One region of the Mesorhizobium sp. M0018 genome, then DNA from elsewhere that is predicted to be linked to it. Evidence: predicted binding sites of a transcription regulator. Region 1 holds the regulator's gene; each other region holds the start of a gene.
What was found. Region 1 encodes LexA, which represses DNA repair genes until DNA is damaged. Its sites were predicted from a motif close to TGTTCNNNNTGTGTTCNG; they were not measured.
Positions count from the first base shown of each region.

Region 1 (3,241 bases):
GGCTCGAAGGCGAAGGGCCGTGCATGGCCCCACCAGCCGGTGAGCGGCTGCTGGATGTCGGAAAGATGCCGCTCAGCCGCATAGATGAAGGCAGGCGCGCCCGGGCCGCCATTCAGATATTTGTAGGTGCAGCCAACGGCAAAATCGGCGTTTGCCTTGTCGAGTTCGACTGGCATCGCGCCGGCGGTGTGGCAGAGATCCCAGACGATCATCGCCCCGGCTTCCTGAGCCCTGCGCGTCAGCGCCGGCATGTCGCGCAGTTCGCCCGACTTATAGTTGACGTGGTTGACCAGCACCACAGCGGTGCGTTCGTCGATCAGCTCTTCGATGGTCGGCGCGTCGACTCCCGAGAGGCGCAGCAGCGTATCTTTTCGCGTCGAAACCACACCCTCGGCCATGTAGAGGTCCGTCGGAAAACTATCGCCCTCGGCGACGATGACCTGCCGCTCCGGTCGCATGGCCATGGCGGCGTGCAGCAGCTTGTAGATATTGACCGATGTCGTGTCGCAGACCACTGTCTGGCCGGCCGCGGCCCCGATCAGGCGCCCGAGCTGGTCGCCAAGTTCAAGCGGCATGTTGAACCAGCCGGCCGTGTTCCATGCGCGGATGAGATCATGCGACCATTCTTCGGTCGCGGCCTTGTGCAGTTCATCGAAAGCGGCACGTGAAGCAGCTCCTAGCGAATTGCCGTCGAGATAGATCACTCCTTGCGGCAACACAAAGCGGTCGCGCATCGCGCGCAGCGGATCCGCGGCATCCATCGCCTTTATGGCCACGAGATCGGGAATTCCTGTCATGATTTGTCTGCTCCCCCAAGATCCAACGCAACGCCGGACACGCATCGACTGTTCTTCCATTACTTGGTTGCGCGCAGCAAGGCTCCACCGGCGAGAAGCAGCCTGACCAGGCGGTGGAAACCGGGACTTAACCCGAGGTTGGCGTTTTGAGTTCGTTTCGTTCACGGTGCATTGACCAAACCGCACAGTCGATACGGGTTCAATTCCGTGCCTTTTGCCGACCGACGGCCGATGCCAGTGCCGCCTTCTAGGAGGCCAGAAGGGCGCAAACGAAAGCAGAATCAAGGCGATGAGGCTCGCGGCGGTGAAAATGCGGTACGCCGGTAGGGGACGTCGTTTGTTTCCCGAGCCTTAACGCATTCATTAAACTTTAAACAGTTGCGGAACACAACTGGAACAGATAGTGTTTGTTCTGGGTTTGTTTTTCTGATTCTGTTGGGGGTCGCTATGCTGACACGCAAACAACACGAACTGCTTATGTTCATCCACGAAAGGTTGAAGGAAAGCGGTATCCCGCCTTCATTCGACGAGATGAAGGAAGCGCTCGACCTGGCTTCCAAATCCGGAATCCACCGGCTGATTACGGCGCTGGAGGAGCGCGGCTTCATTCGCCGTTTGCCCAACCGGGCCCGTGCGCTGGAGGTGCTACGCCTGCCTGACTCGATCGCCCCCGGCCTCAATGCGGCACGCAAGTTCTCGCCGAGTGTCATCCAGGGCAGTCTTGGGCAAGGCGCCCCTCGGCAAGGCAAGCCGACATCGTCGCGCGTGCCCGCAGCCGGAAATGACGACGATGTCGTCGCCGCCGTTTCGATCCCAGTGATGGGCCGCATCGCTGCCGGTGTGCCGATCGACGCCATCCAGCACCAGACGCATTCGATTTCGGTGCCGCCGGATATGATCATGGGCGGCGAGCATTATGCGCTTGAGGTCAAAGGCGATTCGATGATCGAGGCCGGCATTTTCGACGGCGACACGGTGATCATCCGCAATGCCGATACGGCGAGCCCCGGTGAGATCGTGGTGGCACTGGTCGACGAGGAGGAAGCGACGCTGAAGCGGTTCCGCCGCAAGGGCGCCTCGATCGCCCTGGAAGCCGCCAATCCGGCCTACGAGACGCGCATCTTCGGACCAGACAGGGTCAAGGTGCAGGGCAAGCTCGTCGGACTGATCCGCCGCTACTGAGCTCCGCCCTTGGCGCCGGCTTTGGGGTTGTCGGCCCGGCGGTATGGCGGCAGGCCCCGTGCCGCGCGTGAAAATTTCCGCTGCACGTGCCAGGGCCGGTATGATTTTTCGACGGCGAAGCGGATCTCGGCGCGTGTTGCCGCTTGTGGATCGAAATAGACGGCGGCACTTCCCGCGCGCGCTAGTTGCCGTTTGGTGACGACGAGGACCAGCCGGTCGTAGTAGCAGGGGTTATGGGCGGTGGCGTCGTCGATGACGATCAAGCTGGCAAAGGCGCAGGCTGGCCGCGCAGTATCGCGGTCCTTGGCTTGGGCGATGATCGCGCCGGATGGATGCCTGGCAAGGCAGAGGCCGTCCGTGCAAATGAACGGCATGCCCGGCGGTAGGTCGGCCGGATCGGCAATGTCGAATTGCGGGTCGTTCTTTCCAGGTGTTTCCGGCGCGACGATAGCCTCTGATGTGAGCGCGCGTTTCCAGTTGTCGATGGTGAACTCATTCGGGCGTGCCCGGTTGACCGCGAGTTCACCGCTGCCGATCGGCAGCGCGACCAGCCGTGCGTCCTCCGAGACCAATACGTCGGGTATGCGTGTCTGCGTTGTCGTCAGCAAGCCGGCGAGCGCAAAAGGAAGTGCCGCCAGCCGCAACCACGTCGTCGCCATGCTGGCAATGACGAGGGCGATCGTCACCAGAAGGACGGATCTCAGCGAAATCAGCCCGACCGCATCGATCGGCGAGCGCTCCGAGATCCACCCGGACAGGGCGATCATCGCCGTCAGCCCCTTGCCCATGACATAGAGAAAAGGGCCATCCGCACCGAACGGCATCGCCAGCGCGCTGAGAACGGCGAAGGGCATGACGACCAGTGACACGATGGGCATGATGGCCAGATTGGCGAACAGGCTGAGCGGCGCCACGCGCTGGAAATGCCATATGGCGAAAAGCGCCGTGGCGCTCCCTGCAATGATCGAGGTCATCGCCAGACCGCACATGCCCAGCAGGACCTTTCGAGTGGCAAAGCGTAGCGGCGACTGCCGCGGCGGCGGCGTGGTGGCCCTGCCGGCGCGGTAATCGGACCAGCCTGCATAGGCGCCGACAAGGGCCGCCGTCGCGGCGAAGGACATCTGGAAACTCGGACCGACCACCTCGTGCGGCGACACCAGGATGACCGCGATGGCCGAGATCGCCAGGTTGCGCATGGTGAGCGCGGCCCGGTCGAACAGCACGGCGATAAGCATCACCGCCAGCATGATGAAGCTGCGTTC
Region 1 is NZ_JAMYVL010000007.1:78,089-81,329, forward strand. Features, by position in the region: gene kynU (kynureninase) at 1-797, opposite strand, end outside; gene lexA (transcriptional repressor LexA) at 1,245-1,979, shown strand; gene NKJ81_RS11915 (ComEC/Rec2 family competence protein) at 1,973-3,241, opposite strand, start outside.

Region 2 (3,241 bases), on a different contig from region 1:
GTGCCGGCGTCCGAGGACAATTACAGGATCACCAAGGGCACGCCGAAGATCTATATCAAGACCGGTTCGAGTGGCGCCAAGCGCGCCCAGGCATTTTGCGGTGAGTGCGGCTCGCATCTCTACGCCACGTCGGCGGGCGAGGGACCGAAGGTTTACGGTATCAGGGTCGGCACGGCACGGCAGCGCGAGCAACTGGTGCCGAGAAAGCAGATCTGGCACCGCTCGGCGCTGCATTGGCTGCCCGAATTCGAAGGCACAACCATCATCGAGGAGCAGTAGCGCCAGACCGGGGCGAAGCCTCCGGTTCCGGCGTAGCTCTCAATCGTCGCCTTCGACGACCCTTAGCCTCAACTGCCCGGTTTTCGAATCGGCGACGCGCGGGCTGCTTTCCGCTTTTGCTCCGCTGCCATTCGAACCGGGGGTGTCCTCCGCCGGCTGCACGCCAAACTCCAGCGCCTCGATCTTCTGTCCGCGCCTGGTCACCTTCGATGTCGAGACCAGGATGTCCTCGATGTCCTTGGCCGATTGGCCGAAATGCGTCTGCAATTTGCGCACCCGCTCGTCTAGCCGGGAGACGTCTTCCATTAGCCGGATAACCTCGCCCTGGATCAGGTGTGCCTGCTCGCGCATGCGCGCATCCTTGAGGATCGCCTGGATGACCTGGATCGACAGCATCAAAAGCGATGGCGAGACGATGACGATCCGTGAGCGATGCGCCTTCTGGACAACCGCCTCGAAATTCTCGTGGATTTCGGCGAACACCGATTCCGAAGGCACGAACATGAAGGCGGTGTCCTGCGTCTCGCCCTGGATCAGGTATTTTTCGGAAATATCGCGGACATGCACCTCGATGTCGCGGCGGAAAGCCTGTGCGGCGGTCTTCTGCAGTTCGGCGCCTTCGGCGGCCCGGATGGCATTCCAGGCCTCGAGCGGAAACTTTGCGTCGATGGCAAGCGACGGCGCGCCGTTCGGCATCTTTACCAGGCAGTCGGGCCGGCTGCCATTCGACAAGGTCGCCTGGAATTCATAAGCGCCGTGCGGCAATCCGTCGGCGACGATGGCTTCCATACGCGACTGGCCGAAGGCGCCGCGCGTCTGCTTGTTGGAAAGGATCGCCTGCAATTGCACGACCTGGCCGGCCAGCGACTGGATGTTGCCTTGCGCAATATCGATGACCGCCAGCCGTTCCTGCAGCTTGGCGAGGCTCTCATGCGTCGATCTCGTCTGCTCGGTCATGGTCTGGCCCAGGCGGCCGGTCATGGCATCGAGACGCTGGCCGATCGACTGTGTCAGTTCCGCCTGGCGCGCCCCGAACACTTCGGCGATGGCGCCCATGCGGCCCTGCATTTCCGCTTGGGATTGCAGAATGCCGGCCATCCGCACCTCGGCGTCGCGGGCGTGGTCGGCGGCTTCGGCGGCCGCCACTGCACGCGCCTTGGCCGATCGCCAGAGCGCAACGACGAGCGCCACGAACAGTCCAAGGAACAGCATTGCGCCGAAACCCAGGGCATGGCCGAGCGTGATCGTGGTGGCGCCTAGGCGGGCGACAGGTTCGGACAGGATGGTGGCCAGATCGTTCATGTCGACAGCATAGATGATTCGGTCTGCCAGCACAGATCAAAACGTGAACGACCCGAAGGCGCCCCGGTTGACGCTTTTCCTGCGAGGTCTTAGGTGAGACGCCATGTCGATCAAGCCGCTTATCATCCTTCCCGATCCCGTCCTGCGTCAGGTTTCAAAACCGGTCGAGCGTGTCGACGGGGATTTGCGCAAACTGGCCGGCGACATGCTGGACACCATGTATGACGCGCCCGGCATCGGCCTCGCAGCGATCCAGGTCGGCGAACCCTTGCGCATGCTGGTGATCGACCTGGCCAAAGAGGACGAGACGCCGGCACCGCACGTCTTCATCAATCCCGAAATCCTCGAAAGCTCCGACCAGCGTTCGGTCTACGAGGAAGGCTGCCTGTCGATCCCGGATTACTATGCCGAGGTCGAGCGTCCGGCGGCGGTGCGGGTGAAGTTTCTCGACCGCGACGGCAAGCTGCAGGAGATCGAGGCCGAGGGGCTGATGGCGACCTGCCTGCAGCATGAAATCGACCACCTCAACGGCGTGCTGTTCATCGATTACATCTCCAAGCTGAAGCGCGACATGGTGGTCAAGAAATTCAAGAAGCTCGCCAGGGACAAGGCGCCGGGCAAGATGGTGGGGTAGGCGTCGACGAATGCCCCTGCGTGTCATCTTCATGGGTACGCCCGAATTCTCCGTGCCGACGCTGCGGGCGATTGCCGGGGCCGGGCACGAGTTGGCAGCCGTCTACACGCAGCCGCCGCGCGCCGGCGGCCGGCGCGGGCTCGAACTGACGCCGTCGCCGGTGCAGCGCGAGGCGGAGCGGCTTGGCATCGAGGTGCGGTCGCCGGTGTCGCTGAAGGGCGAGGCGGAGCAGGAGGCGTTCCGCGCCTTAGGTGCCGACGTCGCCGTGGTCGTCGCCTATGGGCTGCTCCTCCCCAAACCCATTCTCGAGGCGCCGCGGCTCGGTTGCCTCAACGGCCACGCATCGCTGCTGCCGCGCTGGCGCGGCGCTGCCCCTATCCAGCGCGCCATCATGGCCGGCGATACCGAAACGGGCATGATGGTGATGCGGATGGAGGAAGGCCTCGACACCGGCCCGGTGGCAATGGTTGAAAAATGCGCCATTGGACCCGACATGACGGCCGGCGATCTGCACGATCGGCTGATGGTCTTGGGTGCTTCGCTGATAGTGCAAGCGCTCGAACGGCTGGAGCGGAATACGCTGACATTTACCACACAGGCGGAGGTGGGGGTGACCTACGCCAAGAAAATCGATAAATCGGAGACTCGCATAGACTGGCTGCGACCTGCCGGCGACGTGCACAACCAGATTCGCGGTCTGTCGCCCTTTCCCGGTGCATGGTGCGAGGCCGAAATCGGCGGCCGCGTGGAACGGCTGAAACTGCTTCGCTCGACGCTCTCGCAAGGCGCCGGCGAACCGGGAGGAATTCTCGATGACCGGCTGACAGTCGCCTGCGGGTCAGGCGCGATCAGGCCGGTCGAAGTTCAACGTGCGGGCGCAAGGCCCATTGCCGCGCAGGAGTTTCTGCGCGGCGCCAAGCTCGAAAAAGGAATGAAATTGTCATGAGCATGATGTCCATACGCGCGGCGACGCCGCGGGACCGCGAGGCGATCCGCCTTGTCGAAGAACACGCATTCGGCCAGCAG
Region 2 is NZ_JAMYVL010000003.1:276,053-279,293, forward strand. Features, by position in the region: gene NKJ81_RS05920 (GFA family protein) at 1-279, shown strand, start outside; gene NKJ81_RS05925 (DNA recombination protein RmuC) at 319-1,581, opposite strand; gene def (peptide deformylase) at 1,685-2,215, shown strand; gene fmt (methionyl-tRNA formyltransferase) at 2,232-3,161, shown strand; gene NKJ81_RS05940 (GNAT family N-acetyltransferase) at 3,158-3,241, shown strand, end outside.
Region 2: a site for LexA is predicted at 1,614-1,631, ahead of NKJ81_RS05925 (DNA recombination protein RmuC). Genes of this name have one in related genera too.

Region 3 (3,241 bases), on a different contig from region 1:
TTGGCCGAGGCGCCGAAGCGCTCGGCCCGCGCCTCGAACTCGGCGGCAAGCGCCTTCTGCGCCGCCGCCCGCACCGCCTTGGCGTCTTCGCCGCCGGCGCTCTGGTCGGCGGTGAAGCGGAAACCTTGCAACTCGCCGACGTGATGGCCTTCGACGAGGACGGTTCCGGTTGGGCTGATTTCGGCTTCAGGCATCGTGTTTTCTCTAAGGCGCCGCATGAGGACGGAAGTCCTGCGGTCTACAAAACGTTTCGTCAACCGCTCATGCAGCGCATCCGACAATCTGTCTTCGATTTCGCGCGTCTTTTCCTGCCAGTGTGCCCGATCGGCCAGCCAGCCGGGCCGGTTGGAAACGAAGGTCCATGTGCGGATCTGGGCAATCCTGTGCGACAGCGTGTCGATGTCGCCTTCGGTTGTGTCGGCACGGCGCACCTGCTCGGCCATGTAGTTCTCGTCGACATGGCCGTGCCTGGCAAGGTCCATGTAAATGGAGGCGATCAAGTCGGCGTGCTGGGCCGGCGCGATCTTCCTGTAGTCGGGCAGCGCGCAGGCTTCCCACAGCAGCGCCACGCGCCTGGCATCGGTGGTGAGTGCCCGGACGTCCTCGTCGCGCGACAGATGCTCGAGCGCCTGCGCGTCTACTGCCGGCAGCGCGCGCGTCAGGCCTTCGACCGGGGCGTTGGTCTCAATCGAGCGCTTCAGCGCATCAAGGTTGGCGAAATCGAAATGCGCGGTGCGCCACTGCAGTACTTTCACCGGGTCGAAATCATGCGCCTCGATTTTGTTGACCAGTTCATCATCCAGCGGATCGACCTGGCCGGTGACGCCGAAGGTGCCGTCGCGCAGATGCCGGCCGGCGCGGCCGGCAATCTGGCCGAGCTCGGCCGCCGTCAGGTTGCGGTACTGGTAGCCGTCGAATTTACGGTTCTGGGCGAAGGCGACATGGTCGAGGTCGAGGTTGAGGCCCATGCCGATGGCGTCGGTGGCGACGAGGTAGTCGACGTCGCCCGACTGGAACAGCGCCACCTGGGCGTTGCGGGTGCGCGGGCTGAGTGCGCCGAGCACGACGGCGGCACCGCCCTGCTGGCGGCGGATCAGCTCGGCGATGGCATAGACCTCGTCGGCCGAGAAGGCGACGATCGCGGTGCGCCGCGGCAGGCGGGTCAGCTTCTTCGAGCCGGCATAGGCAAGATGCGACAGGCGTGGCCGGGTCACCACCGACACGCCCCGCAGCAGGCGCTGCAGGATGCCGTGCATGGTGGCCGCGCCCAGCAGCAGCGTCTCCTGCCGGCCGCGCAGATGTAGGATGCGATCGGTAAAGATGTGGCCGCGTTCGAGATCGCCGGCGAGCTGGACCTCGTCGATGGCAACGAAGGCGGCGTCGGTCTCGCGCGGCATCGCTTCCACGGTGCAGACCGAGTATTTCGCGCCCGCCGGCTGGATCTTTTCCTCGCCGGTGATGAGCGCCACCTTATGGGCGCCGACCTTCTCGCAGACGCGCGTATAGACCTCGCGGGCAAGCAGCCTGAGCGGCAGGCCGATGACGCCGCTTTCGTGCGCCACCATGCGTTCGATGGCGAGATGGGTCTTGCCGGTGTTGGTCGGGCCGAGCACGGCCGTCACGTCTCGACCCGACAGGATCAGCGGTTCAGTGTGTTTCGGATGGATGTTCATCGGCCTGGAAATAAGGCTCTCTGCCTCGCATTGTCGGGAGCGCGCCCATATTGGCCGCGTATGACAGGCGACACATAGGGATTTCGGGCGCGAAGCGAAAGCGGAATATGCCGAGGGCAGGCCGATTGGTCGGTTCGAAGCCAGAAAATCTGTTCCCGATTAACAGTTGGAACGAGTCTGGAACGAATCAGCGACGAATCACTGACTCGCGCTGATTCAGGTTTTGTTCACGGCTACATCTGGGTTTTCTGCCGGCGTACCTCACCACATGCTGAATCACGGAAACTGGCCCGATTTATGCAAGCGGCATCAAAGCGAGCACTGCGGTTAACCTTTGCCGGTGAATGGTCGTGGCTGGCCAACCTGCTTCGCACAACATTATGAAATTATTGATGTTTCCTAATGCGCTTTAATCATTTCGCAGGTGTTTTCAGCTCTCGCCGTTAACGCTCCGCTCAAAGCCGGAACGAATCGGCGACGAATCAGCGATAGCTGAAGTTTCTTGGTTTGTTCACCGCAACATGTTGTGTCGTGAACAGCTTTTCCACCGAGAATCCACAGGCTGCCGGGCGGCTTTTGCACAAGCTGCGAGTTTGCCGTTAACCTTTGCGTGCCGGATTGGGGCAGCGTTGCATCGAGATCTTGCAACGGGAAGACCGCTATAGAAACGGGCCGTTTTGCAGGCCCGTTCGTCCAAGCGAGGATCTGTCTCAACGTAAAGACAAACGATCAGGCGACGTACTGGCCGCCATTGGCTGATATGGTCGAGCCGGTGATGAAACCGGCATCGTCGGAAGCGAGGAAGACGACGCAGCGCGCGATCTCCTCCGGCTCGCCGAGACGGCCGACCGGGATGTGCGGGATGACGCGCTCGTTGAGGACCTTCTCGTCCATTGCCTTGACCATCTCGGTGGCGATGTAGCCGGGGCAAATGACGTTGACGGTGATGCCGGCGCGCGCGCCTTCCTGGGCCAGTGCCTTGGTGAAGCCGATATCGCCGGCCTTCGAGGCCGAATAATTGACCTGGCCGACCTGGCCTTTCTGACCGTTGATCGAGGAGATGGTGATGATGCGACCGAACTTGCGATCGCGCATGCCGCCCCACAATGGATGCGTCATGTTGAAGACGCCGGAAAGGTTGGTGTCGAGGACCTCTTTCCATTGCTCGCGCGTCATCTTGTGGAACATCGCGTCGCGAGTGATGCCGGCATTGTTGACCAGCACCGAGACGGGACCGAGATCGGCCTCTATCTGTTTGATGCCGGCGGCGCAGGCCTCGTAGTCGGCGACCGACCATTTATAGACCGGGATGCCGGTCGCGGCGTTGAACTTTGCCGCCGCTTCTTCATTGCCGGCGTAGTTTGCGGCGACCGAATAGCCGGCGCTTTTCAAGGCGACCGATATCGCCGCGCCGATGCCGCGCGACCCGCCTGTGACGATTGCAACCTTTGTCATATGTCCTCCCGGGAAATGCAGATGACTGAGCGTTGAAGCGGTGGGGGTTTGCCCTCTATTCCCTACTCGCTTTGCGCCAGCATCCTATTCGTATCGCTTATCTCATCACAATG
Region 3 is NZ_JAMYVL010000005.1:232,049-235,289, reverse strand. Features, by position in the region: gene NKJ81_RS09615 (helicase-related protein) at 1-1,673, opposite strand, end outside; gene phbB (acetoacetyl-CoA reductase) at 2,403-3,128, opposite strand; gene NKJ81_RS09605 (acetyl-CoA C-acetyltransferase) at 3,234-3,241, opposite strand, start outside.
Region 3: a site for LexA is predicted at 1,841-1,858, ahead of NKJ81_RS09615 (helicase-related protein). Genes of this name have one in related genera too.